DNA from 2 places in the Lysobacter sp. H23M47 genome. Region 2 is predicted to be linked to the other one. Evidence: riboswitches for the same ligand, from Rfam matches in the RefSeq annotation. Region 2 holds a riboswitch; the other holds the start of a gene.
The links. A riboswitch is a leader RNA that binds a small molecule or an ion and turns the genes downstream of it on or off. The one in region 2 is predicted to bind thiamine pyrophosphate.
Positions count from the first base shown of each region.

Region 1: linked by a shared signal. The riboswitch ahead of thiC (phosphomethylpyrimidine synthase ThiC) and the one ahead of INQ43_RS01935 (TonB-dependent siderophore receptor) in region 2 are both predicted to bind thiamine pyrophosphate.

Region 1 is NZ_CP063658.1:716,862-731,294, reverse strand. It holds gene INQ43_RS03245 (M91 family zinc metallopeptidase) at 1-910, opposite strand, end outside; gene ppa (inorganic diphosphatase) at 1,121-1,672, shown strand; gene INQ43_RS03235 (TonB-dependent receptor) at 1,895-4,720, opposite strand; gene INQ43_RS03230 (helix-turn-helix domain-containing protein) at 4,810-5,700, opposite strand; gene INQ43_RS03225 (winged helix-turn-helix domain-containing protein) at 5,874-8,246, opposite strand; gene thiC (phosphomethylpyrimidine synthase ThiC) at 8,424-10,379, opposite strand; TPP riboswitch at 10,468-10,572, opposite strand; gene INQ43_RS03215 (dihydroxy-acid dehydratase) at 11,041-12,771, shown strand; gene ilvC (ketol-acid reductoisomerase) at 12,852-13,898, shown strand; partial or broken gene ilvG (acetolactate synthase 2 catalytic subunit) at 13,895-14,433, shown strand, end outside.
Region 2 is NZ_CP063658.1:433,923-448,355, reverse strand. It holds gene INQ43_RS01970 (monovalent cation/H+ antiporter subunit A) at 1-109, shown strand, start outside; gene INQ43_RS01965 (Na+/H+ antiporter subunit C) at 109-486, shown strand; gene INQ43_RS01960 (monovalent cation/H+ antiporter subunit D) at 483-2,051, shown strand; gene INQ43_RS01955 (Na+/H+ antiporter subunit E) at 2,048-2,539, shown strand; gene INQ43_RS01950 (K+/H+ antiporter subunit F) at 2,554-2,835, shown strand; gene INQ43_RS01945 (Na+/H+ antiporter subunit G) at 2,844-3,218, shown strand; gene INQ43_RS01940 (phosphotransferase) at 3,248-4,384, shown strand; TPP riboswitch at 4,425-4,519, shown strand; gene INQ43_RS01935 (TonB-dependent siderophore receptor) at 4,587-6,764, shown strand; gene pnuC (nicotinamide riboside transporter PnuC) at 6,761-7,351, shown strand; gene INQ43_RS01925 (lectin) at 7,390-8,046, opposite strand; gene hmgA (homogentisate 1,2-dioxygenase) at 8,162-9,445, opposite strand; gene hppD (4-hydroxyphenylpyruvate dioxygenase) at 9,568-10,659, opposite strand; gene INQ43_RS01910 (MarR family winged helix-turn-helix transcriptional regulator) at 10,758-11,282, shown strand; gene INQ43_RS01905 (peptide MFS transporter) at 11,385-13,016, opposite strand; gene INQ43_RS01900 (tryptophan 2,3-dioxygenase family protein) at 13,193-14,050, opposite strand; gene pdhA (pyruvate dehydrogenase (acetyl-transferring) E1 component subunit alpha) at 14,186-14,433, shown strand, end outside.

The DNA of each region.
Region 1 (14,433 bases), 280 kb from region 2:
AGTGCGCGTGGATGACATTGTCGCCGCCCGCGGTCTCGACCTGGTTTTTGCCGGAGCCGGTGTAGATCACGTCGTTGCCGGTGCCGCTGCGGATCACGTCGTCGCCGCGCCCGCCGGAAATGATGTTGTTGCCGTTGCCGCCGTGGATGACGTCGTTGCCCGCGCCGCCTTCGATGAAATTGTCGCCGGCGCCGCCGTGGATGGTGTCATCGCCATCGCCGCCGTGGATCACATCCACCGCGCCGCCGCCGTGGATGGTGTCATTGCCGCTGTTGCCGAAGATGTCGTTGCGGCCACCGGTGGTAATGATCGTGTCGTGACCGGCGCCGCCGTCGATGCGGTCATCGCCGGCGCCGGTCTGGATGAAGTCATTGCCATCGCCACCGTCGACCACGATGTTGACCTTGACGTTGGGCGCGACGCAGATCACGTCGTCACCGGCGCCGGCACGGATGGTCAGCTCCTGGCTTTCGCCCAGACGCATCTCGTACTGCTCGCCGTTGACGGTGACATCCAGCGTGCCATCGTCGCGCTGGCCGACATTGACGCGGTCATCGCCCGCGCCCGTGGTCAGCACCAGCTGGTCGCTGCTGACGTAGGTGCGGCCGTAGCCGGCGTCGGCCATCGTCTGCTCGCGGGTGATCTCGACCTGCTCACCCTTGTGGATCTCGGCGCGCTCTACGGTCTTGCCGTCCGGCGTGCTGTCCGGCGGCAACGGCTTGCCGCGCGAGCTGCCCTGGATCTCCACCGCATCGGCCGATTTGCGCTTTCCCTCGCCCACCGGGTCTGCCGTGGAGACGCAGGTCGGCGGCGCGGACTCCCGCGCGGCCGGATTGTTCCAGTAGTCGTTCGACTGCAGGCGGGGATCGGTGTGGGACTGGGTGGCGGACGGGTTGAGCGACAGGGACATGACAGGTACCGGTTCAGTGGACTTGCCCTATAGATACGCACTGGTACGGACGGCGCCAAGCTGGGGCGTACCCGAGGGCGATCCGCTGGCCAACCCGGAAATCGCCTCGAAGCGCCGGCAACACTGCCGTTGCTGCATCGCAGCAGCTGGACGGGTAAAATGGCCGGCTTTCCCGGCGTCGCCTCCGACGCCCTACCTCCTGGAGCAATCATGGGTCTGGACCACGTCACCACCGGCGACAATCCACCGGAAGAAATCAACGTAATCATCGAAATCCCGAAGGATGCCGAGCCGGTGAAGTACGAGGTCGACAAGGAATCGGGAGCGATTTTCGTCGACCGCATCCTGTCCACGCCGATGCGCTACCCGTGCAACTACGGCTACGTGCCCAACACCCTGTGCGGCGACGGCGATCCCGCCGACGTGATGGTCATCCTGCCGCTGCCGCTGATTCCCGGATCGGTCATCCGCTGCCGCCCGGTTGGCGTGCTCAACATGAGCGATGAGGCCGGCAAGGACGAGAAGATCCTCGCGGTGCCGGTCGCCGCGGTGTTCGCCGGTTACGCCCACATCCACGACATCGACCAGGTGAGCCCGCACTGGTGCGAGCGCATCGGCCACTTCTTCGAGCACTACAAGGATCTGGAGAAGGACAAGTGGGTCCGGCTGGACGGCTGGGGCAACGCCGCCGAGGCCAAGGCCGTGCTGGTGGATGCGATGAAGCGTCACCAGGCGGACGTAGAGGGCGCGCCTGCGCGCTGATCCGCGTCCTTCGAAAGTGGACGAAAGCCGCCGGACAGGCGGCTTTTTTGGTTGCAGCGCGCGAGGATACGGCGTGGCAAATCCGCGCGCCGCGCTGCCCAGTGGGAATGGCGCACAGAACCGGAACCGGAACCGGCGAGCCAGCCGCCTCGATCCCACCAATGAAAAACGGCCCCGTTACCGGGGCCGTTTTCCTTGTTACTCAACTGGTCAATGAACCGATCAGAAGTTCTGCTGGTACTTCAGGTACATGAAGCGACCGATGTCGTAGCCGCCGTAGTACGCGAAGTTCGAGTTGGGCTGGCTGTGCATGATCGGGCCGTAATGGCCGAACACGTTGTTCGCACCGATCGACACCTTCGCATTCCACGGAGCCTTCCAACCGACCTGAACGTCGTGGAACGTCGAGCCGCCTACGCGGTTGTACTTGACGATCTTGCCGTTGGTGTCCGGAGCCTGGTACTGCGGAATATTGCAGCGATCCAGATAGCAGTTGTCCTTCGTCCCGGAGTAGTAGCGCATGCCCCACGACGCACTGAAGTCACCCTGCGACCAGCTCAGGTTGGCGTTGGACCGCACGCGGAAGTTGCTACCAAATCCGTTGTACTGGGAGGGCACAACGTCAACGTCATCCGTCTGCCGCTGTTCGTACTTGCTGACGTAAGTGGACTGCCAGTTGAGGCCGAACCGACCGTAGTCCGTGTCCATCCGATACCCGACATCAAGGTCAAAACCTTCGGTCTCGGTGTAGCCGGCGTTACGCATGCCGTAGGTGAGGTCGGTGACAATTCCCAGCACCGGATCGCGGCTGAAGTTGTTGCAGCGCGACTCGATCCCGGCAATGTAGCAGTCACGCAGGATCTGGTTGGGGCTATCGGAAACCACCGTATCGGTGATCTTGATGTTCCACCAGTCCAGGCCAACGCTGAGGCCCTGCACGTAGTTCGGGCTGTATACAAATCCGATGGTCTTGGACTTGGCCAGCTCAGGCTGCAGGTTCGGGTTGGAGCCGCTGGTGAACGGCACCGGAGTCTGATCCGCTTCGCTGTCCACCGGGATGAAGCCCTGCTTCAACTGGCGGTAGTTCGCTGCAACGTCCTGCAGGCATCGTGCACTGCCGCGTGCGGCACCGTAGATGCTGTCGCACGGATCGCTGAAGTTCGTGGTGAAGGTCTGCGAACCGCCGCCGTACAGGTCACTGATGGTCGGGGCACGGAAGCCGTCAGCCCAGGTTCCGCGGACGAGCAGGTCGTCGAACGGACGCCACTTGAAGCCGAACTTGTTGTTGGTGGTGTCACCGAAACTGTCGTAGTCCGAATAGCGGCTTGCGACGTTGAGGGTGAGCTCCTTGGCAAACGCGACATCAGCCAGCACCGGAATGCTCAGCTCGCCGTAGAACTCGTCAAGCGTGTAGCGGCCGTAGGTGTTGCCGGACGCGAGGTTGGTCGAGTCACCAGTCTGTGCAATCGCGTCCGGTGAGAATCCGCCCTGTTCCTTGCGGGTCTCGTAGCCGATCGCAAAGCCAAGGTCGCCAGCGGGAAGCGTGAACAGCGAGCCCGCCAGGTTGGCGAAGTAGCTGTTGGTCTGCGTCGAGCCGGTGGCGTGCTCTTCCTTGAACAGGTAGCCGATCACGTTCGGGTCGTCGAGGGAGTTGGCGACCGCACCGGTGCCGAAGCCCGCAAACGGGTTCCATGGCACGCAACCGGCAATTTCGGCGCCGGGGGTGCCGCAAACGACATTGCCCTGACCATTGACAAACGACGGACCCACGGCATTGGCCACATTCGGGATGTAGAAGTTGCCGTTGTTCGTGGTGGTGAGGTTGGTCTCGTTGTACAGAGTGCCCACGTCCCAGTCGAAGTAACGATCGGCCAGCTGGAACGAACCTTCAATGGCTGCGGTGAAACGCCAGGTGGTCAGATCGCTCTGCGTGGTACGGGGGGTTTCCCAACCGCGGCGGCGCCAGTCGATATCGGTGCCTGGAACCGGGTTGAAGGCACTGTCGCCAGACATCGGCGTATCAAACGCCGCCGACTGCATCGGGTAGCCGGCAATCTGGCGGAACGAATCGCGCTGGTTGTAGGCCAGGTCGCTGGTGAAACGGATGTTGTCGGTGATTTCCCAGTTGGCGCTGGCGAACAGCGAGCGACGCTCCTGCGGGGTACGCAGATGCATCTGGTCCGAGGCGCGACTGGTGTCGGCCGAGGTCTGCGGATGGAAGTTACCGGCGCCGATGGCATTGCTGCCACGATCAGGCGCCATCCACTGTTCAGTGGCTTCGTCGTACCAGTTACCCCATTGGCCAACAGTAGTCAGGCTTGCGCTCGGATAGCCCGGACGCGTGTCCTCGGAGAACCAGCGATCCTTGGCCCAGACTTCGTCTTCCTGATGGTACTCGGCACCGATGGTGACCGAGCCGCGATCGCCGGAGAATCCGGTAACGAAGTCGTAGTTCTGGACCGTGCCGTCGCCCTGGCCGTACTGGCCGTAATAAGCATTGACTTCCGCGCCGTCGAAGTTGCTGCGGGTGATGATGTTGATCACGCCGGCAATCGCGTCGGAGCCATAAATCGAGGACGCGCCGTCCTTCAGGACCTCAATGCGCTCGACAACGGCGGACGGAATGGTGGAGACGTCCTGGTAGCCGCTGGTGCTGATGCCCAGGCGCTTGCCATTGATCAGTACCAGGGTGCGCTGGGCGCCCAGATTGCGCAGGTCGATGTACGAACCACCGGCTTCCTGGTTGGCGGTCAGCGGCGAGGCGCGGCTGAACGCAGGAGAACCGGCAGCAGAGATGTTCTGCAGGATGTCGGCGACCGAGCTGAAGCCCTGGTTCTCGATGTCTGCACGCGAAATCATCAGGACCGGCTGTGCGGTCTCGACGTCGACCTGGCGGATACGCGAGCCGGTGACTTCAATGCGGTCAAGGGTGGTGGCCTGGGAAGCCGGGGCTTCCTGTGCGCCGGCAATGGCCGGCACAAGTGCCACTGCGACAGCGGCCGGCAGCATGCCGAGACGCAGCGCGGGGCGCAGATTGCGGTAATTCATCGGGGTCTATCTCCAATAACGTTATGGGCGTGTTAAACGCCCCGAACACGCTACGACCCAAACCCCTTCGCTGCTTTGCCCTGGACGGTCTATGACTTTGCCGATCCTGCCCTCCCGGTGAGGGTGGCTGCTTTGCGGTAGCTGGTCGCCGAGGTCTGGTAACGCGCCCGGAACGCCCGGGCGAAGCTGCAGCAGTTGTCAAAGCCCGACGCGGCGGCGACCTCCCCCACCATCATCTGGCTGTCGCGCAGCATTTCGGCGGCCTGCTCCAGGCGCATCCGTGCCGATGCCGACTGCGGGCTTTCGCCGTACAGGCCATGGAAGGTCTTGGAGAAATACCAGCTGGAGAAGCTGGTCAGCTCCGCCAGTTCACTGATGCGCACGACCCGATCACGGTTGCCATAGAGGTACATGTGCGCGCGCTGAAGGCGTCCAAACACCTGGCGCTTGCGTCGGCGTGACCGACCCGGACACATGGGGATGTTGGCGCTCATCTCGCTCTGCATCGACGCCAGCTTCAGGAGCAACGGGCGCATGGCTCCGATCGTGGCTGCGGTGTTCAGCGTCGGTGCGGCCTCCAGACGACGGACGGCGGAGCGCCACAGATCGAGGAACATGCGCGCCTCATGCAGCTGCAGGTGGCCGCGGCCCGGATAGAGACCCGGCTCGGCCATTTCGCTGGCGGCCTGCAGCATCTCCGCCCCAAGTCCGAGTCCGATGCACACGCCATGGCGGTCGGACTGGATGCTGGGGCGGGAGTCGCGCTCGAAGGCGATCCAGTCGCCGCGGCGAAGGCGGAACTTGCCCTCCCGCGCTTCGACCCAGGAGCTACCGCGCACCTGGACCCAGATGGAATAGATGGTTGGCGGCAGTTGCAGGCTGCCCAGACGCGACGCGCCCATACAACGGACCTGTGCTTCGTTATCGGACGGCTCTACCTGCAACTGCTGACCGCGGTCAGCCCACACCAGACTTTCCATCTTGAACTCCTGGACAACGTGCCTAACAAGGCCGGCATGTTTGCCTGATCGGCCCGAAGAGTTCCGTGGGTTTGCAAAAACTTGCACGAAATTGTGCCGAATCAGCTGACGACAAAACTCCGAAAGCAATTTACCATTGAATTTCAATGGCTTGCTGAACGGCGAACGTCCTTCTATTCGGCCCCGTCCAGCGTGGCGAAGCCGATATCGCCGCCGTCGACCTCGGCCAGGGTGATGAACAACTGGCCGCTGCGCGGGTTGAATGTGAAGGCGCGGGTGGCGGCACGACGATCGGCGTCCAGGCAGACCTCCCGTCCGTCACCCCCACGGTCGTGAATCAACAGCGACTGGCAGCCGGGGGTACGCCTGACCAGATAGGTGCCACCGTCGCCGGCGGCCGCCCAGGCGTGTTGCCAGCGTGCCAGTCCTTCCTGCAACTGCACTGGCCGGATGCTTTCAGGTCGAAGATCGGGATCCGCCTGCCACAGGCCGGAATCGCCCAGGCGCGAGAAAATGACGCGGTCGCGCGGTGCATCCACCTGTATCCGGGTCACGTCGTCCACGCTGGCCAGCGGTGCATCCGGACGTTCCGGGTCAGCGAACAGGCTGAGGCGCAGCCGGCCGTCGCCGCGGTCGGCCAGGACCAGGAGGCGCTGATCCGGCCCGCCAGGGCCCGGGGCGAACGCCACCTGGACGGGTTCGCGGACCGGCACCGGCAGGCGGGTGATGCGGCCGCTGTCGGTAAACACCTCGAACACCCCGGGGTCTCCCGAGCCCGGCGGCGCCCCGCGCTGGCTGCCGACCAGCACGACGCGCTTGCTGTCGCTGGACCACGCAGCCGGCTGACGTGAGTCGGGCTGTATGCCTTCCAGCATCCGGAGCGATGCGGGGTCCTCGACATCGCCCCACCACAAGCCAAAGGGACCGGCGCGGTCGGAGGCAAACACCAGCTGGCGACCGTCAGGGGCGATCGACGGTACGCGGTCACGCCCTGACGAGGCGAAAAGGCGACCGCCTATCTGCTCGCCGGTGCCGCTGAAGCGATAGATGCCGAATCGGGCGTGGCGCAGAACGTAGGCGATGGACGCCACGTTACGGGCGACAGCGGGCTGCTCGGCATCCTCGACGCCGAGGTCGACGTGATTGCCGCTGGCGATATCGAAGTGGAAAAGATGACTGACGCCTTCGCTCCGCCGCGCATACACGAACCCGCTGTTGTCTGGGAGCCACTCCCAACCGAGGATCTCACCGCCCATCCGGGTCAGGCGTTCGGCGTTGCCCCCGGCGGCGGGAATGCGCCAGAAGTCAGCCAGTGGTGCATTGCGCAGGAATACGATCCACCGGCCATCCGGGGAGTAGCGCGGGGACGAGTCAAGGCGGTCGGGGTCGGCGTCGTACTCGATGGCGCGGAGTTCGCCGCTGGCCAGATCAAGCACCTGCAATCCGGGGCCGCTGCCGTGGTCCAGGATGAAACCATCGCCTTCGGGCGTCCAGCTGAAATCAGGCTGTCGGTCGGGATCACAGGTACCCACGGTGCGCTCACCGCGCCCCGTCGCGCGTACCACCATGAAACGACAGTCCTCGCCCGGCGTAATCCGCAGGAACGCGATGTCACGGCCTTCGGGCGACCACTGGGGGGAGGAGTCCTCGGCCATGCCTTCGGGGAAGGTCAACTGGCGCGGGGCGACCGGGGCGGTGGTCTGCATCATTATCGCGATGTTGCGCTGGCCCGGCGGGATGGCCATGTAGGCCACCAGCCCGCCGCCGGGACTGAGCGTGGGCGCCAGTTCGAATCCGGGCGCGGAGGTGATCAGGAACGGCTCGATCCGACCGGTGATCTGCGGTTGCGCATTTGCCGAATTCCGATCGACCGTTGGTGATGTCTGCCGGCCGGTCAGCCACCACACAGCGATAAGGGCCAATGCGAGTATCAGAAATGCCGCTGCCAGGAGCGGCCAGCCGCGCCATGCCGAGCGTGGCTGCGTCCTGTTTGCGGCACGCATCGCGTCGGGTCCAGTGCTTGGCGGTGCCTTCGCGGGGTCCGAAACAGTCGGTGTCGGCGGCTGCGGGGCCGGTACGTCCGATGGGTCATCTGCGACCACGACCGGCTCCACCGCCACCGGGTTCGGCGCGACAGACGGGTCGACCACCGGCTCCGCACCAGCCTTGTCGCCCGTTTCAACGGGGGAAGTCTGCTGGCCAGGGTTCTCAACGCTGGCGAGCAGCCGATAGCCGCCCTTGGCGATGGTCTCGATGTAACGCGGGTCGCTGCGCACTTCCTGGAAGGCCTTGCGCAACTGGGTCACCGCCTGGGTCAGCACGTCATCGCTGGGCAGGGTGTCCGGCCAGACCTGCTCCAGAAGCGTCTCGCGGCTGACCACCCGGTCCGCGCTGTCCACCAGCACCAGCAGCACCGCCATTGCCTTGGGCGTCACGCGGAACGGGCGCCGCGCGCCCGGCGCGTGGATTTCGCGCGACAGGACGTCGACCGTGCATTGACCAATGCGCAGTCTTTCAGGCGAGGGGGACGCGTCAGGCGGCAACATGAATACGCACGATTATCCGGGTGCGAAGCCAATTCACCATATGCCCAAAGTCCACTACCGGCAGGGTCGGCAAATCGGGGGGCTTCATCCGGCAAACGGTAACACCCGGCGCGCGCCGCCGTTTACGCGATGTGCGCATGCCGGACAACCGCCCTGCGCGATTGCCCGGCGCCCCGGTTACACCTTGGAGTAGATCTCCCCGCCGGCGGCACGGAACTCGGCTGCCTTCTCCGCCATGCCTTCGGCAATCTCCTGGCTGTCCCTATGCGCGTTGTCATCGTTGTCGGGGACGGAAGCCTTGCCGCCGAATTCGTTGCGCACGTCCTGGGTGATCTTCATCGAGCAGAAGCTTGGCCCGCACATGGAACAGAAGTGCGCGGACTTGTGGGCATCCTTGGGCAGGGTCTCGTCGTGGTACTCCGTCGCCCGATCCGGATCCAGACCGAGATTGAACTGGTCCTGCCAGCGAAACTCGAAGCGCGCCTTGGACAGCGCGTTGTCCCGCGCCTGCGCGCCGGGATGCCCCTTGGCCAGGTCGGCGGCGTGGGCGGCGATCTTGTAGGCCATCAGGCCCTCGCGCACGTCCTCCTTGTTCGGCAGGCCCAAGTGCTCCTTTGGCGTGACGTAGCAGAGCATCGCGCAGCCGTACCAGCCGATCATGGCCGCCCCGATGGCCGACGTGATGTGGTCGTAGCCGGGCGCGATGTCGGTGGTCAGCGGGCCCAGCGTATAGAACGGCGCCTCGCCGCACGACTCCAACTGCTTGTCCATGTTTTCCTTGATCAGGTGCATCGGCACGTGTCCGGGCCCCTCGACCATGGTCTGCACGTCGTGTTTCCAGGCGATCCGGGTCAGCTCGCCAAGGGTCTCGAGCTCGGCGAACTGGGCGGCGTCGTTGGCGTCGGCGATCGAACCGGGGCGCAGACCATCGCCGAGGCTGAAGGCCACGTCATAGGACTTCATGATGTCGCAGATGTCCTCGAAGTGCTCGTAGAGAAAGCTCTCCTTGTGGTGGGCCAGACACCACTTGGCCATGATCGAGCCGACACGGGAGACGATGCCAGTGACGCGTTTCGCGGTAAGGGTCACGTAGCGCAGCAGGACGCCGGCGTGGATGGTGAAGTAGTCCACGCCCTGCTCGGCCTGCTCGATGAGCGTGTCGCGGAAAATCTCCCAGGTGAGGTCCTCGGCGCGGCCGTCGACCTTCTCCAGCGCCTGGTAGATCGGCACAGTGCCGATCGGCACCGGCGAGTTGCGGATGATCCACTCGCGGGTCTCGTGGATGTGCTTGCCGGTGGACAGGTCCATGACGTTGTCGGCGCCCCAGCGGATCGCCCAGACCAGCTTCTCCACCTCCTCGGCAATGCCGGAGGACACCGCGGAATTGCCGATGTTGGCGTTGACCTTGGTCAGGAAGTTGCGGCCGATGATCATCGGCTCACTCTCGGGGTGGTTGATGTTGCACGGGATGATCGCGCGGCCGCGGGCGACCTCGTCGCGCACGAACTCCGGGGTGATCCGTTTCTGGATGTTGGCGCCGAAGCTGTGCCCGGGGTGCTGGTAAAGCAGGTGCGCCTCGGTGATCGCGTCCATCCGCTGGTTTTCGCGGATGGCGATGTATTCCATCTCCGGGGTGACCATGCCGCGGCGCGCATAGTGCATCTGGGTGACGTTGACGCCCGCAACCGCGCGGCGTGGCAGCGGACGGTTGCCGAAGCGGACCGCGTCCAGGCGGGCATCGTCTGCACGCACGCGGCCGAAGCTGGAGCTGAGCCCGGCCAGCACTTCGCTATCGCCGCGCTCGGCAACCCAGGGCGCGCGCAGCGGCGCGAGGCCGGCCGACAGGTCGATGCGCGCGTCGGGATCGGTGTAGGGGCCAGAGGTGTCGTAGATCGCCAGCGGCGCATTGTCCTCACCACCGAAAACGGTCGGCGTGCGTTCCAACACGACCTCGCGCATCGCCACGCGAAGGTCGGGGCGGGAGCCCGGGACGTGCACCTTCCGAGAGCCGGGCATGGGCCGGACCACGTCGGCGGAAAGTTGGTCGGCCTGTTGGACCAGCGCGCTGGAAGGCAGATGGTCGGTCGTCTGGGACACCGGCACGCCGGAGGGATTGGGGGACAGTGCAGTCATTGGGATTCTTCCGCTGAATGTGGCAGACCGCACGAGGCGGACTGATGCGAAGGGTTCGCAGGCACACAAAGCGGAGGCGCACGGACGCCAGGCGTCCGGCAAAGCTCCCTACGGCGGTATCAACCGCGTCAGGTTCGAAGGGTGTTTCTCAACCGCGCATTGGAACTGGCGCGCGGTACCCCCGCTTGTGGCCGCATTGGACCATGGACAGCCGCCAGCGACCACAGTCGCGCTCGATATGGCGCAATCCGACCCCTGGAAGCTGTCCGGACAAAGGCGCCGGAGACGCGGTTTTCCTTGCGTGTCGGGCGTCAGGGAGACCGCGCGGATAAAACAGTTGACATCTGCGTTCGCTGCGTGTTTAGGTCGATCCATGACGCAGCGCAGCATCCATCGCAGCAAGATCATGACGGCCCCGACCACGGCGCCCGCGCCTGCGGTCGGCCGCGGCAGCGCCGCGCTGACCACCGGTCTCCTCATTCTCGTAACCCTCCTTATTACCGTCCTTACAGGCGCGGGGTTCGGGTACGTGTAGACCACACAGACCCAGTAACAGGAACCGGACCCCGCGCCCCAAAAAGGCGCGGGGTTTTTCGTTTCAGGACTCCCGATTCCGTCCACCCACCCAGCCGGACCCGCCGGCAGCGAAAGGAAAGTCAACGTGAGAAGCAACGCCATCAAGTCAGGTCCCGCCCATGCCCCGGCCCGCGCGATGCTGCGCGCCACCGGCATGGACGATGCGGCGATCGCCAAGCCGCTGGTCGCCGTGGTGCACACGTGGACGGACGTATCGCCGTGCAACATCAACCTGCGCGACCTGGCGCGGCACGCCGCCGACGGCGTCCGAGAAGGCGGCGGTACGCCGGTCGAGTTCAACACCATCGCCGTCACCGACGGCATCGCGATGGGCAGCGACGGCATGCGGGCCTCGCTGGCCTCCCGCGAGACCATCGCCGACTCGATCGAACTGGCGGTGATGGGCCATTGCCTGGACGCGATGGTGCTGCTGGTGGGCTGCGACAAGACCCTGCCCGCAGCCGCGATGGCGGCGGCGCGGCTGGATATCCCGACGGTGATCCTCTACGGCGGCACGATCATGCCGGGCCAGTGCCCGACCGGCGAAAAGTCGCTGACGGTGCAGGACGTGTTCGAAGCGGTCGGCGCGCACGCGGCCGGCCACATCAACGACGCCGAGCTGGCGGATGTCGAGCGCCACGCCTGCCCCGGCGCTGGCGCCTGCGGCGGCCAGTTCACCGCCAACACGATGGCGATGGTGCTGACTTTCCTGGGCCTGTCGCCGCTGCAGCTCAACGACATCCCCGCCACGCATGGCGACAAGCCTGCCGCGGCGCACGCCTGCGGGCGAATGGTGATGGAGCAGTTGGGCCGGGGCGGTCCGCTGCCACGGCAGTTGCTGACCCCGGTCTCGCTGCGCAACGCCGCCCGCGCGGTCTCGGCTACGGCCGGTTCGACCAACTGCGCGATGCATCTACTGGCGATCGCCCACGAGGCCGGCGTGGCCTTCGACCTGGAGGAGTTCCAGCAGGCATCGGCGGTCCCGGTCATCGCCGACCTGAAACCCGGTGGACGCTATACCGCCGCGGAGCTGTTCACCTTCGGCGGTGTCGCCCTGGTGGCCGATGAGCTGCGCGCTGCCGGCCTGATCGAGGACATGCCCACCGTCACCGGCCGTAGTCTGTTCGAGGAGCTGGACGCGTTGCCGGCGGCCGCCGAGCAGGACGCGGTGCGGCCGGTGACCGATCCGATCAAGCCGACTGGAGGATTCTCGATCCTGTACGGCGACCTCGCCCCCGAAGGCTGCATCGTCAAGCTAGCCGGCCACGGCCAGAACCATTTCGAAGGCCCGGCGCGGGTGTTCAACTCCGAGGAGAGCTGCTTCGCCGCGGTCCAGGCGCGCAGGGTCAACGCCGGCGACGTGGTCGTGATCCGCTTCGAAGGCCCCGCCGGCGGCCCGGGCATGCGCGAGATGCTGGCGGTCACCGCCGCGCTGGTGGGCCAGGGCTTGAGCGATGACGTGGCCCTGATCACCGACGGCCGATTCAGTGGCGCGACGCGCGGCTTCATGGTCGGTCACGTGTCGCCCGAGGCGGCGCATGGCGGCCCCATCGCCAGGATCCGCGACGGCGACCGGATCAGCATCGACGTCACCACCCGACGCATCGACGTCGATGCGGACCTCGCCTCGCGGACCCCCGCGCGCATCGCCCCGCGCGTCACCACCGGCGTGCTCGCGAAGTACGCGCAGCTGGTCAGCTCGGCCTCGCTGGGCGCGGTCACCGCACCCGGCCCACTGAGCGGCCGCGGCATTCCGGCAACCCTCGTTGGCGCCGATACGGCCGCGAAGCCCGAAGCCGAACTGGCGACGACCTGAGTCCCGGCGCGAATCCGATCAACCCCCTCTCCCCTCCACCTCTCTTTTCCTCTCCAACCCACTCCACAGGAATCCCTCCCATGAGCAACACCGACCCCACCCCCCATCGTCCCCGAGTCGCCGTCATCGGTTATGGCAGCCAGGGCCGCGCGCACGCGCTCAACCTGCGCGACTCCGGCTTTGCCGTCACCGTAGGGCTGCGCCCGGGTGGCCCGACCTCGATCAAGGCCATGGCCGATGGCTTCCGCGTGAGCACGCCTGCCGACGCGGTCGCGGGCGCCGAAGTGGTCGCGGTGCTGACGCCCGACATGGTCCAGGCGGAGCTCTATACGAAGGTCATCGAGCCCAACATCACCCAGGGCGCGTGCCTGCTGTTCGCGCACGGCTTCAACGTGCACTACGGCCAGATCACGCCGCGTGCGGATCTGGACGTGGTGCTGGTGGCACCCAAGGGCCCGGGCGCGCTCGTGCGGCGCGAGTTCGAGATCGGCCGCGGCGTGCCTGCCGTCTACGCCGTCCATCAGGACCGCAGCGGCAGTGCGGAAAAGCTCGCGCTGGCGTACTGCGCCGGCATCGGCGGCGCGCGCCAGAACGCGATCAGGACCACCTTCAAGGAAGAGACCGAGACCGACCTGTTCGGCGAGCAGGCCGTGCTCTGCGGCGGCGCGACCAAGCTGGTCCAGACCGGCTTCGAGACCCTGGTGGAAGCGGGCTACCAGCCCGAAGTTGCCTATTACGAGTGTCTGCACGAGCTGAAGCTGATCGTCGACCTGTTCTACGAGGGTGGCGTCACCCGCATGCACGAGTTCATCAGCGAGACCGCGCAGTACGGCGCGCTGACCCGCGGCTCCTACGTGGTCGACGACAACACCCGCGCGCAGATGCGCAAGGTGCTGACGGAAATCCAGGACGGCACCTTTGCGCGGCAGTGGATCGCCGAGTACAAGTCCGGCAACGCCAACTACCAGGCCCTGAAGCAGGCCGACCTGGACCACCCGATCGAGGTGACCGGGCGCAAGCTGCGCGCGGCGATGCCGTGGCTGTGCGATGCACCGAAGGCGGATGCGGCGGCGTCCGCTAACGCTCCCAAGGCGGTGGACGAACGCGCCGAGCCGGCCTCGGCATGAACGGCGCGCGCTGGCTGGTGGAGGCACTGTCCGCGGAAAAGGTGGACACGCTGTTCGGCTATCCGGGTGGCGCGATCATGCCGTTCTACGACGCGTTGTACGGCTGCCCGCTGAAGCACGTGCTGGTACGCCACGAGCAGGGAGCGGCGTTCGCCGCCAACGGCTATGCCCGCGCCAGCGGCCGGGTTGGCGTGTGCATCGCCACCTCAGGCCCGGGCGCGACCAACCTGGTGACCGGCATCGCCGACGCGATGCTGGATTCGGTGCCGATGGTGGTGATCACCGGCCAGGTGGCCACCACGCTGATGGGTACCGACGCCTTCCAGGAAGTGGACGTGTTCGGCATGACCCTGCCGGTGGTGAAGCACAGCTTTATCCCGCGCAGCGTCGACCAGCTGCCCGAGGTGGTGCGCGAAGCGTTCCGGCTGGCCCGCAGCGGCCGGCCGGGACCGGTGCTGATCGACCTGCCCAAGGATGTGCAGCTGGCGACGGCGGCGCATTTGCCGGCCCACGTACCCGCTCCGGTGGACCCCAA
Region 2 (14,433 bases):
GCTGATGCTCTCGATGATGGGCACCATAAAGCCGTCCAAGAAGATGGTCGCCCGTCGCGGCACGATTGACCCGTCCGCCCGTTCAGCTGTGACCGGGGAGGTCGCGTGATGGAAATCGCCATTGCCAGCGCCATCGGCGTCCTGGTCGCCGCGGCGGTGTACCTGATGCTGCGCTCGCGCAGTTTCGACCTGATCCTCGGCCTGACCCTGCTCACCTACGCAACCAACCTGCTGATCTTCTCCGGAGGCCGGCCGGTGGTCGGCAAGCCGCCGGTGCTGCGCGAGGGCGTGCCGGCGACGCTGGCCAACTACACCGACCCGCTGCCGCAGGCCCTGGTGCTGACGGCCATCGTGATCGCGTTCGCGATGACCGCGGTGACCATCGTGCTGGCGATGCGCAGCCGCGCCGACAACGACACCGACCACGTCGACGGCCGCGAAGAACGTGTGCCGACGCCACCGTTGGCGAAGAAGGACCGCACGTGAACCACCTGGCAGTCCTTCCGATCCTGCTGCCGCTGCTGGGTGCGGCGGCCTCGCTGTTCGTCGAGCACCGGCGCATCGGCACCACGGTGCAGCGCTCGGTGGCTTGGGTGGCGATGCTGGCCACCCTCGCCGCGTCGCTTGCCCTGGTGATGCGTGCCGCAGACGGCGAGATCCTCATCTACCTGCTCGGCGACTGGCCCGCGCGGCTGGGCATCGTGCTGATGGTGGACCGGCTGTCAGCGCTGATGGTGCTGGTGACCGCGCTGCTGGCCGTCGCCTGCCTGCTGCACGCGTGCTCGGGCTGGGACCGGCGCGCGCCGCATTTCCATGCGCTGTTCCAGTTCCAGCTGGTCGGCCTGAACGGTGCGTTTTTGACCGGCGACGTGTTCAACCTCTTCGTGTTCTTCGAGGTCCTGCTGATCGCGTCCTACGGGCTGATGCTCAGCGGCGGGCGCGGCGTGCGGATGGCCGCCGGCATGCACTACGTCGCCTTCAATGTCGCCGCATCGACCCTGTTCCTGATCGGGCTGGGTCTGCTGTACGGCCTGCTGGGCACACTCAACATGGCCGAGCTGGCGGTGCGCATCGCCGCCCTGCCGGCGCACGACCAGTCCCTGGCGAAGGCCGCGGTCGGCATCCTGCTGGCGGTGTTCTGCGGCAAGGCCGCCGTGCTGCCGCTGTACCTGTGGCTGCCGGAAACCTACACCCGGGCGCCCGCCGCGGTCGCGGCCCTGTTCGTGGTGATGACCAAGGTCGGAATCTACGCGGTGCTGCGGGTGGGTTCACTGCTGCTGGGCGAGCCGGCCGGCGAGCTGGCCGGCTACGGCTGGGACTGGCTGCTGCCGGCAGCCGTTGCGACGCTGGCCATGGCCGCGCTGGGAGTGCTGGCCGCATCGCGACTGCGGATGCTGGCGGCCTACCTGGTGCTGGTGTCGGCCGCGACCCTGCTGATCGCCTTCGGCCTGCGCCAGCCCGACACCATCGGCGCCGGACTCTACTATCTTGCCCACAGCACCTTCGTGGCGGCGGCGTTGTTCATGATCGCCGACTTCGTCCGCCGCGCCCGTGGCGACGCCGGCGACTTCACCGAACTGCTGGCGCCGCTGCCCGCGCGCGGCCTGGTCGCCGGACTGTTCCTGGTCGCGGCGATGTCGGTGGCCGGCATCCCGCCGCTGTCGGGCTTCATCGGCAAGCTGGCGCTGTTGCAGGCCGTCCCCGACGCGGACGTGGGCTGGGTCTGGACCGCGATCCTGGTCAGCAGCCTGATGGTGATTGTCGGCCTGACCCGCGCCGGCAGCCGGGTGTTCTGGCGCACTCCAGCCAAGGAACTGGCCGCCGGGCACGTCACCGATCCGGCCAGCGCGACCGTGCACGGACCGTCGCGGCATGCGTCGCGGCCGCTGGAGACCGCCGCGATCATCCTGCTGCTCGGCTACGGTATTGCGATGAGCCTCTACGCCGCGCCGATGATCGCCTATGCGCAGGATGCCGGTGCCCAGCTGATGGTCCCGGGCGACTACGTCGGCAAGCTGCAGGCCACCCCGCCGCAGCGGAGGGCGCCATGAATTTCCGCCGCGTGCTGCCCTCGCTGCCGCTGACCGTCACCGTCATCGTGTTCTGGATAATCATGGTCGCCGACCTGAGCCTGGTGCAATGGCTGTTCGCGATCGTGCTGGGCGTGGTGATCCCGCTGTTTGCGGCGCGGCTGGACCGCGAGTTCGCCCGCATCGGCAACGTGCGGCTGGTGCCGAAGATGATCGGCGTGCTGATCTGGGACGTGATCGTGAGCAACGTCGAGGTCGCGCGGCTGGTGCTGGGGCGCGAGTCCAACATCACCCCGGGCTTCATCTGGCTGCCGCTGGACATCGCCAACATCCACGGCATCGCCGCCCTGACCAGTTTCATCACCCTGACCCCGGGAACCGTGTCGGCGGCGCTGTCGGAGGACCGCAAGTACCTGCTCATCCACGTGCTGAACCTCAAGGATGCGGACGAGGTGATCGCGGGGATCAAGCGTCGTTACGAGGTCCCGCTGATGGAGATTTTCCCATGAGCCACATCCACATCATGGGCACCAGCGTGCTGGATGCCGCCGTGCTCGGGTCCATGGCCGTCGTCGGCGTGGCGATGCTGATGGCGCTGTGGCGCCTGCTCCGCGGGCCGACCGTGCCCGACCGCATCCTCGCCCTGGACACGCTCAGCGTGACCGCCATCGCGCAGCTGGTGCTGTTCGGCATGCACCTGCAGACCCCGGTCTATTTCGAGGCCGCGCTGATCATCGCGATGCTGGGCTTTGTCAGCACCGTGGTCCTGTGCAAGTACGTGCTGCGCCGGGACATCGTGGAATGAGCACCACGATCGACATCATTTTCGAAGTGCTGCTGATCGCCCTGCTGGCGACGGGCAGCTTCTTCACCCTGATCGGCGCGTTCAGCCTGATCCGGCTGTCGGAGTTCTTCAAACGCCTGCACGGACCGACCAAGGCCAGCACGCTCGGGGTGGGCTGCATGCTGGTGGCCTCGGTCGGCTATCACGCCTTCAGCGGCACCGACCCGCAACCGCGCGAGTTGCTGATCACCGCCTTCCTGCTGCTCACCGCGCCGATCAGTGCGCACCTGCTGGCCAAGGCGGGCCTGTCACTGCGTCTGGATGAACGCCCGCGACTGCCGGGCAGTGCCGAGGACACCCACGTGCCGCCGCGTCCGGATGGCGCGCCCGACGAGAACCACTGAGCATCGCTGCTCGCGCCCGTCAGCTCTCAATGAACGCCAGCGACCACCTCGTCCAGGGCCTGCGCAACGATGCCGTGGCGGCCGACTGGCCTGCGATCAGCGACAGCGAGATCGCCTGGTTGCGCGGTCGATTTCCCCAGATCGATGGCGACTCCCGCCTGCTGTGGCACAGCCCGCGCCCGATGTCGGCGGCCGCCATTGTCGAAAGCCGGGCGGGACGGGTTTTCGTCAAGCGCCAGCACCGCAGCGTACGCACCGCTGCCAGCCTGACGGAGGAGCATCGCTTCATCGCGCACCTGGCAGCCGCGGGCGTGCCGGTGGTTCACGTCATGCGCGACCATGGCGGCAGCACCGCGCTGGAGCATGGCGACTGGACCTATGAGGTGCACGCGGTGTGCGCGGGGCTGGACCTGTATCGCGACGCACCCTCGTGGGCTCCACTGACCGACCTCGCCCAAGCGTGGGAGGCCGGCCGGATGCTTGCAACCCTGCATGGTGGATCAACCGGCTACTGCGCGCCCCAGCGCAGTACCCATCTGCTGGTAGCGCGCGACGACCTGATCCGGGCTGCCGATCCGATCGCAACGCTCAAGCGGCAACTGCACGATCGCCCGGCGCTGGCCGACTATCTGGCGAACAAATCCTGGGAGAGCGATCTGCGGCAATCGATGGTGCCGTGGCACGCGGGGATCGCTGCACGCCTGCAAACCGAGCCAGTCCTCTGGGCGCACAACGACTGGCATGCGTCCAACCTGCTCTGGCGCCGGGAGGGTGACGGCATGGTCGTCGACACGGTATTCGACTTCGGACTTGCCTCGCCCACCAGTGCGCTGTTCGACCTGGCCACCGCAGTCGAGCGCAACGCCATCGCCTGGCTGGCACCGGAGCGCGACGCGCATGCGGTGCATGCCGATACGGCACTCGCCCTGCTGGATGGCTACCGTCAAGTGCTGCCGCTGTCGGCGCAACGGGTGCACCTGCTGGCTGACCTGCTGCCTTTGGTGCACGTGGATTTTGCGCTGTCGGAAGTCGAGTATTTCCACGGCGTCACCGGCGCCAGCGCAGACGCGGACCTGGCCTATCACGACTTCCTGCTCGGTCACGCCGACTGGTTCAGGACGGGTGCCGGGCAGTCGCTGCTGGCGGTGCTGCACGCGGCCGCATGAACCGTCGCGGACAGGTACGCACCATCTGTGGTGAAATAGCGCCCTGAAGCGGGGGTGCCTGGTTTTTCAGGCTGAGAGAGTCCCTTGGAACCTGATCCGGTTTGCACCGGCGTAGGGAGCTTTGAGCAGCAGGCACGCCGCCTCCGTGGCACGGTGCGCCTGCGTGCCTTCGCTTCGTCTCCCTCCGCTGATGACGAATCGAATGAACCGCTACCACCGACTCCCGCTGTTGACCGCTGCGCTGTGCGTGGTCTTGCCGCTGCACGCGAACGACGCGCCAGCTGACGCCTTCGACCGCACCCCGACCGAGCTCGCCTCCGTCCAGGTGCAGGCCGACAGACCCGCGACGCAGGACAGCCCCGCGCCATTCAGCAGTTTCGGGGCCGGCGACTGGAAGGACACCCCGGCGTCCACCCGCGTGCTGGACCGCGCGCTGATCGAGGACCGGCAGGTGCGCACCCTGTCGGAGCTGGCCCGCAACGACGCCTCTCTGGGCGACAGCTACGCGCCGGTCGGCTACTACCAGAACGTCGCGATCCGCGGGTTTGCGCTGGATACCGGCACCGGCTACCGCTTCAATGGCCTGGCCATCGCTGGTGAGCAACGCGTCCCCCTGGAGCACATCCAGCAGGTGGAAATCCTCAAGGGCGCGGCGGGACTGGCGGCGGGCGTCATGGCGCCCGGCGGCATCATCAACTACGTCGGCAAGCGCCCGGCCGAGGTCCGCACGCTGACCCTGGGCACCGACGCCGAAGGGTCGCGCTATGCCGCGGTCGATTTCGGCCACTGGCTGACGCCGCGTTTCGGCGTGCGCCTCAACGCGGCCTGGGATGACAGCGTTTCCTATATCGAGCACGCCGATGGACGGCGCAACTTCTATTCGCTGGCCGCCGACTGGCTGGTAGGCGAGCGCGGCAAGCTGGAGGTCGACGCCAACTACCAGACCAGCGCGCAGCGATCCGCCTCCGGCTACCAGTTGCTGGGCGGGGTGGCGCTGCCAGGCCGCGTCGATCGCGAACACATGCTCGGCTACCAGTCCTGGCAGCAGCCGGTCGGGATCGACAGCACCAACATCACGGCGCTGCACACCTACGACTTCAGCCCGGACTGGCAGTCACGCGTGTCCGCCAGCCAGAGCCGAACGGTGATCGATGACCGCGTCGCCTTTGCCTACGGTTGCTACTACGCCGCGCAATGTGCCGACGGCAACGTGCCGGGCAATGCCTTCGCGCCCAACGGCGACTACGACATCTACGACTACCGCAGCCCCGACGACACCCGTCGAAACCGCGAGGTGCGCGCCGAACTGCGCGGACGTTTCGCGACCGGCGCCATCGGCCATGAACTGACCGTCGGGGTCGACGCGTTCGATCGCACCGTGGACAAGCACCGCAACGTCAACGCCTACGTCGGCACCGGCAACATCCACGATGCGCACGTACCGCAGTTTGCCCCGTCACCGCTGATGCCCGGCCCGTCGGTCCCGCGGTTGGACAGCCGGCAGACGGCGGCCTTCCTGCTGGACCGAATCAGCTTCGGCGATGACTGGCAGTGGCTGCTGGGGGGACGCTATGTGCGCCTGGACGAGCGCAGCTACAGCAAGCGCGGCGCGCCGGAGCGCAACGACACGCTGTCGCGCTTCCTGCCGCAGACGGCGCTGATCTGGAGCGCGAACAGCAGCATCAACGCCTATGCCAGCTACGTGAGCGGCCTCGATCTGGGTCAGGAGGCACCGTTCTGGACCTCCAATGACGGCACCTTCCTGCCGTCGATGCTGTCGCGCCAGATCGAGGTGGGGGCCAAGTTCGCGGCATCGGATGCGCTAAACCTCGGCGCCGCGGTATTCCGCACCACACGGCCCTTCCAGTACGCCAGCCCCGACGGGAGCGATGCGGGTTACACCTTTGTCGAAGCAGGCCGCCAGGTCCATACCGGTCTGGAACTGACCGCCGACGGACGCATCACCGATCGCCTGCACCTGTCCGCCAGCGCAGCGATGCTCCAGGCGCGGGCGCGCGATACCGGCACTCCGGCCTACCACGGCCATCAGTTGATCAATGTGCCCAGGACGCGCGCGAGCGTGCACGTCGACTACCAGCTCCCGTTTGCGCCGGGACTGACCCTTGCCGGCGGCTGGCGCCATGCCTCGTCCAACGTGGCCACCGCTGACGGCCGCACCCGCGCACCCGGCTACAGCGTCGTCGATGCCGGTGTGCGCTTCCGGCACCAGCTGGGCGGGCCGGCCGTCAGCTGGAACCTCTCGGTGGACAACGTCTTCAATCGCTTCTACTGGAGCGATACCGGCAGCAGTTCGGGTGATTACTACCTGTTCCCCGGCGCTCCGCGCCAGCTCCGGCTGGCGGTGACCGTCGCGTTATGAGCTCCAGCGTGCTGGAGTGGTCCGCGGTCGCCTTCAGCATCCTCGGCGTCTGGCTGATGGCGCAGCGGCGCATGCTCGCCTGGCCGGTCGGCGTGGTCTCCGTCGTGCTGTATGCGCTGGTGTTCACCGAGGCCAGGCTTTATTCGGATGCGCTGCTGCAGATCGGGTTCGCCGGCTTCCTGCTGTACGGATGGTGGCACTGGCACCGCCAGGCCCAGCCCGACGGGCGCGTCGTCATCGCCCCGCTGCCGCGAGGACATCGGATCCGCGACCTGGGCATCGGCGTCGCCTTCGGGATCGCGCTGGGGGCGGCAATGCACAGCTTTACCGACGCCGCGCTGCCGTGGCTGGACGCGATGCTCGCCGCGCTCAGCCTGGTTGCGCAATGGTGGCAGGCGCGCCGCCACGCTGCCGCATGGTGGCTGTGGATCGCGGTCGACGTGGTCTATGTCGGCATGTACGTGGTCAAGTCACTGGACCTGACCGCCGTGCTCTACCTGGTGTTCCTCGGGTTGGCCGTTAACGGGTTGCGGGCGTGGACGGCAGCCGGGAAAGAGCCGCGCGGCCTGGGCAGCGCGAATCAGTAACCCGAAGCGGCGGCGGTCCGCTCCGCAGGGCTGCTCGCTCAGCTGCAGCCTTCTACGTAGTCCACTTGCGGCGGCGATCCGACCCGCCATTCGGTCACGGTGCCGGCGGCATCGGTCTCAAAAACAAGCACGTGCGGGCCACCGCCTTCCTCGACCCGCAGATACTGGCCGTCGGGGACGTATTTGTGCGCCGACGAGGTGACCTTGCCGGGATACAGGGCGTCGATCTGCGCGGTGTCCATGCCGCGCTTGCCGCCGCCGGGGGCGACGATGTCTGCATCGGCTACCGAGTAGCGCACGAACGAACCGTCCTCGAACATCATCGCAAAGCGCGAGATATCCGTCTGTCCCGCCGGGCTGAGGTGGTAGCAACTGGAGCCTTCCTCTGCCGAGCCCACGAGCTCGCCGGTCCAAACCAGTTTCACCTGTTCGTCGTCCATCCCGAATTGGGCGTCCCCGAAACCGTCCCAGTGCGCCTGGCTGTCCGCCGCAGAACCGTGGCCAGGCATGATGCTGCCCGGCGGCGCGGTGGCCGGAGGCACGTCCTCGTAGGGCTGGTCCATCGGACCGGGAGGGGGGGATTCCGTGTTGGCGACATCGGTCCCGGCGCCTTCCGCCGGGGGAGCGTTGCACGCCGTCAGGGCCAGAACGACCGCGAGGGACACAGCGGTCGGAAACAATCGATAAGCGCGCATTCCAATCTCCCGTCAGCAATGACGGCGAGGCTAGCGGGTCGGCGTGAACGCGGCGAGAGGCCGCGTGCGCGGGCTAGACGCGCGGGCCAGAATCGAGGACCTGCGGGTCGGGCCCTCAGCCGATGAAGTGCTTTTCCAGACCGGCCCAGCACGCCTGGTAATCGCGCTGGCGGTGGTTGGCTGCCAGCGCCTGCGTCGTCGGCCGGATCACCGCGCGCGTCTCGAACATGAAGGCCATCGTCCCGCTGATGACGTCCGGCCTGGACAGGTCGGCTTTGGACGCCTTGTCGAAGGTCGCCGCGTCCGGCCCGTGCCCCGTCATCGAGTTGTGCAGCGAACTGCCGCCGGGCACGAAGCCCTCGGCCTTGGCGTCGTACGCGCCGTGGATCAGGCCCATGTACTCGCTGGCGATGTTGCGATGGAACCACGGTGGCCGGAACGTGTCCTGGGCCACCAGCCAGCGCGGCGGGAAGATCGCAAAATCGATGTTGCTGGTGCCCGGCGTGTCGCTGGGCGAGTGCAGCACGAGGAAGATGCTCGGATCCGGGTGGTCGTAGCTGATCGTGCCGATCGTGTTGAAGCGGCGCAGGTCGTATTTGCATGGCGCGTAGTTGCCGTGCCAGCCGACCACGTCCAGCGGCGAATGGCCGATGTCGGCGCGCCACAGATGGCCCTGGAACTTGCCGACCAGCTCGAACGGCTTGTCCTTTGGCGCATCGATGTCTTCGAATGCGGCCTCGGGGATCAGGAAATCGCGCGCATTCGCCAGACCATTGCTGCCGATCGGGCCCAGATCGGGCAGCCGGAACATCGCGCCGAAGTTCTCGCACACGTAGCCGCGGGCGGTGTCGTCCACCAGCTCGACCCGGAAACGCACCCCGCGCGGGATCAGCGCGATCTCCTGCGGCTCGACCTCCAGCACGCCCAGCTCGGTGGCAACGCGCAGGCGACCGAGCTGGGGAACGATCAGCAGCTCGCCGTCGGCGTTGTAGAAAAAGCGGTCCTGCATCGACCGGTTCGCCGCGTACAGGTGGATGCCGATGCCGGCCTGCGCCTCGGCCGAGCCGTTGCCGGCCATGGTGAACAGGCCCTCGGCGAAGTCGGTGGGCGGCTCGGGCATCGGCAGCGGGTCCCAGCGCAGCTGGTCGGGGGTGACCGGGCCGGACTGGAAGTCATTGTGGAAGCGCGGCTGCTCGAACGGTGAGAACGCCCCGTGCATCGCCGCCGGGCGGATCCGGTACAGCCAGCTGCGCCGGTTGGCATGCCGAGGCGCGGTGAACGCCGTGCCGGTCAGCTGCTCGGCGTAGAGCCCGTGGGCGACCTTCTGCGGCGAGTTGCGCCCTTCCGGCAGCGTGCCGGGCAGCGCCTGCGTGGCGAACTCGTTACCGAAGCCGCTCATGTATCCGTTTCCGTGCACGCTCCGCTCCTCACCCGATTTGACGACGACGCACCGCGCCGCCTTAGATGCCCGAACCGCGACCGGCGCAACGCCGGCCACGGGAAACCGCTGCCGCCTCGTGATCAGAGCACGCCGCGCTTCATCTGGTCACGCTCGATGCTCTCGAACAGCGCCTGGAAGTTGCCCTCGCCGAAGCCCTCGTTGCCCTTGCGCTGGATGATCTCGAAGAAGATCGGTCCGATCGCATTGGTGGTGAAGATCTGCAGCAGCTTGCGCTGCTTGGTCTCAGGATCCGCGTCGATCAGGATCTTGTTGCGGGCCAGGCGCGCGACGTCCTCGCCGTGGTTGGGAATGCGCTGGTCGATCACCTCGAAGTAGGCATCCGGCGTGTCAAGGAACTCGACGCCGGCCTCGCGCATCTTCTCCACCGTCCCGTAGATGTCGTCGGTGAAGCAGGCGATGTGCTGGATACCCTCGCCCTTGTAGGCGTCCAGGTACTCGTTGATCTGGCTCTTGGGGTCGTCGGACTCGTTCAGCGGGATGCGCACGATGCCGTCCGGCGCGGTCATCGCCTTGGACACCAGGCCAGTCTTGGCGCCCTTGATGTCGAAGTAGCGGATCTCGCGGAAGTTGAACAGCTTCTCGTAGTACTCCGACCACTTGGCCATGTTGCCGAAGTACAGGTTGTGGGTCAGGTGGTCGATGAAGGTCAGGCCGAACCCGACCGGGTTCTGGTCCGCACCCTGCACCGGCAGGAAGTCGGTGTAGGCGCTGCCCTTAGCGCCGTACTGGTCGACCAGGTACAGCATGCAATCACCGATGCCCTTGATCACCGGCGCATCGATCGCCCTGGTGTCGGCCTTGTCGGTGATCGCCTCACCGCCGTTGCCCAGCACCGTGGAATACACGTGGTCGGCGGGCTGCTTGAAGCGGATCGCGAAGCCGGTTGCGCAGGGGCCGTGGGCCGTGGCGAAGTCGGCGGCAAAGCTGTCGGGATCGTCGTTGACCAGCAGGTTGACGCCGCCCTGTCGGTACAGCGTGATTGGCCGAGTCTTGTGCTGCATCACGGCGGTGAAGCCGAGCTTGCGGAAGTAGTCGTGCAGCATCTCGCCTTGGCCCTGCGGCGCGGCGAACTCGACGAACTCGAAGCCGTCGATACCCAGCGGGTTTTCAAACGTGGTGACCTGCATGCCGAGGTTGGGCTGTGCGCTCATGGGAACTCCTGGGGGACGTGCGGCTGGGCGGGATTGCACCTGCGCCGGATAAGAGCGTTATAGTTTCATATGAAACCATATGCAAGGTGCGATGCAGCATGAACAGCGAGCCTCCCGGCCCCGCGCAGCTCGAACTGGAGCGCTTTCTTCCCTATCGGCTGTCGGTGCTGTCCAACCGCCTCAGTGCCGCGATTGCGCGGCTCTACGCCGAGCGTTTCTCGCTGGGGATGACGGAATGGCGGGTGATGGCAGTGCTGGGCCGTTACCCGGACCTGTCCGCCAGCGAGGTTACCGGGCGCACCGCCATGGACAAGGTCGCCGTCAGCCGCGCGGTCGCCCGCCTGATCGAGGCGGGCTGGCTGGAGCGCAGTCTGCATGCCGAGGACCGCCGACGCTCCGTGCTGCGCCTGAGCGCGGCCGGGCACGCGGTGTATGACGAGGTGGCGCCGATGGCGCTGGAGTTCGAACAGCGCCTGTTTGGTGACATCGATCCCGCGCAGCTGACCCGACTGTTTGACCTGCTGGACCGCCTGGACGCCCTCGACATCGAAGCTGACGCAGAGCACGAAGCCGATGCGGACTCGGAACCTGCGTCCGGCCGGGCGTCCGGCGTCACCAAATAGCACCGCCATAACGCAGGACGGCGACCCGAGGGCCGCCGTCCTGTTTCCCGGGCCCGCCTCCGATGACGACGGCCCGGACCACTTCCAGTTCAAATTCCGGCGTTACTTCTGCTCGCGCTCCGGATGGGTACCGGCCGCTGCCGGCTCGCCTATTTCGTTCTGGCCTGCCAGTGCGTAGTCCACGCCGTTGATATCCACGCCTTCGTGCATCAGGCGCCGGACCAGCGGCGATATCACAATCACGGCCACGCCGACGCCGATCGCGACCCAGCCGATGGTGGCGTAGACCGACAGCACGGGCGCGGCGTCGGTGAGGCCCTCATCGCCCCCGCCTCCGGTCGCGCTGGCGATCAGGCCGGCAATGAAGTTGCCCGCCGCGCTGGACAGGAACCACGTACCCATCATCAGGCTCAGCATGCTGGCAGGCGCCAGCTTGGTCATTGCCGACAAGCCCACGGGCGACAGGCACAGCTCACCCATCGTGTGCAGCAGGTAGATCAGGAAGATGAAGATCACCGGGGTCATGTTGTCCGTCCCGACGGCCGCGGCGCCGGCGACCAGCACCAGGAAACCGCCGCCCAGCTGGACCAGGCCCAGGCCGAACTTGGCCGGGGTGGAGGGCTCCAGGCCGCGTCGCGCCAGCCAGGTCCACAGCCAGGCGAAGATCGGCGCCAGGGTGATGATGTAGATCGAGTTGATCGACTGGAACATGCTGGCCGGCACGGTCCAACCGAACAGCACACGATCCACATGGCGGTCGGTGAACACGTTCAGCGACGAACCCGCCTGCTCGAACAGCGCCCAGAACAGCGGCTGCAGGCCGATCAGGAACATCGCCGCGAGGATGCGGTCGCGCGCGATCTTGTCCAGCTTGGCCACCACGTTGTAGAGCAGCCAGATGACCACCAGTGCGCCGGTGACCCCCAGCAGACCGCCCACCACGGACTGGTACTGGACCAGGAACCACACCAGCACGACACCGGCCAGCGAGCCCAAGTAGATCAACCACTCAGTCGGCAGGCCGGCCACGCTGCGACGCGCGAGCAGCTCGGCATCAGGAGCCTCGCCCTTGCCTTGCAGGTACGGCCGGCCGAGGACGAACACCAGCAGGCCCAGCAGCATGCCGACGCCAGCCAGTCCAAAGCCCCAGCTCCAGCCCCAGTCTTCGCTTTGCCCCAGATAGCCCACCAGCAGCGAGCCCAACGCCGCACCGACGTTGATGCCCATGTAGAAGATCGTGAACGCCGGATCGCGTCGTGCGTCGCCTTGGCGGTAAAGCTGCCCGACGAGCACCGAGATGTTGGCCTTCAGGAAGCCCACGCCCATGATGATGAAGGCCAGTGCCAGCCAGAAAATATCGATGTGGATGGAGGACTGCATCATCGTGGCATCGAGGCCCGCAGCCGGCCCGGGACCCTCGAACGCCATCAACCCATGGCCGATCACCAGCAGGATCGCGCCGAACTGCACGGCCTTGCGTTGCCCCAGCCAGCGATCCGCGATGTAGCCGCCCACCACCGGGGTGATATAGACCAGCGCGGTGTAGGCGCCGTAAATGACGTAGGCCTTCTCTTCCGCGAACAGCCAATGCTGCAGCAGGTAGAAAACCAGGATGGCCCGCATGCCGTAGTAGGAAAAGCGCTCCCACATCTCGGCGAAGAACAGCACGAACAGACCGCGCGGATGGCCGAGGAAGGTCTTTTCCCCGATGTTGGAACCTGGATGGCTGGCCACTGCTGTTGCTTCTCCCCGGGAAGTGGTCGACGCCGTGACGGCCGCCTGTCTGGAAATGCCCTGACCGCTGCGCGGCATTCAGTACGGGCGGGTCCGACCGGCAGCTCGCCGGACGAAGCGACTAGGTTTAACCACCACGCGCTGGCGCGTCAACCGCGGTGAAGGCTGAATGGGGGTCAGTCGATGCCGATCCGGGTCCTTACCTCGAACAGCTCCGGGAAGAACGTCAGGTCCAGGGCCTTCTTCAGGAAGTCCACGCCGGATGAGCCACCCGTGCCGCGCTTGAAGCCGATGATCCGCATCACCGTGCGCATGTGGCGGAAGCGCCAGAGCTGGAACTGGCTCTCCAGGTCGACCAGGTCCTCGCACAGGTGGTAGGCCTGCCAGTGGTCGCCGGACTCCTCGTAGATCCGCTCGAGTACGGGCAGCAAGGCGGGGTCCGATACGTGGCTGCGGGTCCAGTCCCGATCCAGCAGGTGCGCGGGCACGTCGTGGCCGTGGCGGGCCAGATAGCGCAGCGCCTCGTCGTACAGGCTCGGGCCCTCCAGGGCGGCGCGCAGCGTGGCCTCGGCTGCCGGATCATGGGCGAAGACCTGCAGCATGCCGGCGTTCTTGTTGCCGAGCAGGAACTCCATCTCGCGGTATTGCAGCGACTGGAAGCCTGAAGACGGGCCCAGCGTGTCGCGGAATTTCATGTAGTCCGCCGGCGTCAGCGTTTCCAGCACCGACCACATCTCGGTCAGTTGCCGGAGCACCTGCTTGCAACGCGCGAATCCCTTCTGGCAGGCGCCCAGGTCATCGGCGCGCAGATGGACAATCGCCGCCTTCAACTCGTGGATGATCAGCTTCAGCCACAGCTCGGACACCTGATGCTGGACGATGAACAGCATCTCGTCGTGTTCGGGCGGATCGGACACCGGCTTCTGCGCATCGAGCAGGCGGTCCAGGTGCAGGTAACCGCCGTAGCTCATCCGTCCGGCCAGATCGGTGTGGATGCCGGTTTCCAGTGCGCGCTCGTTGGTGTCCGAAGTCATGACCGCTCCCTCAGCTAACTCCCAAGCCTAACCCATCAAAACGACGTAGCGACGGGTTTTGCCGCAGCGCGCAACGGTCTTTCAACGTTGGGCCGGTATCATGGGCGACTTTCGTGGGCTCCTGGGAATCAAGCAATGAAGGTTGCTGCGACATTTGAAATCAAGTACATGCAATACCTTGGCGAAGACGGCAAGCCGGTCGGCGAGCTGCCCGAGGCTTTCCGCGATCCCAAGGCGCTGGTGCCGCTGTTCAAGCAGATGCTCTTCGTGCGCACCTTTGACAGCAAGGCTATCAAGCTGCAGCGCACCGGCAAGCTGGGGACCTACGCGGCCAGCCTGGGGCATGAGGCCACCCACGTCGGCATCGGCGCCTCGATGAGGCC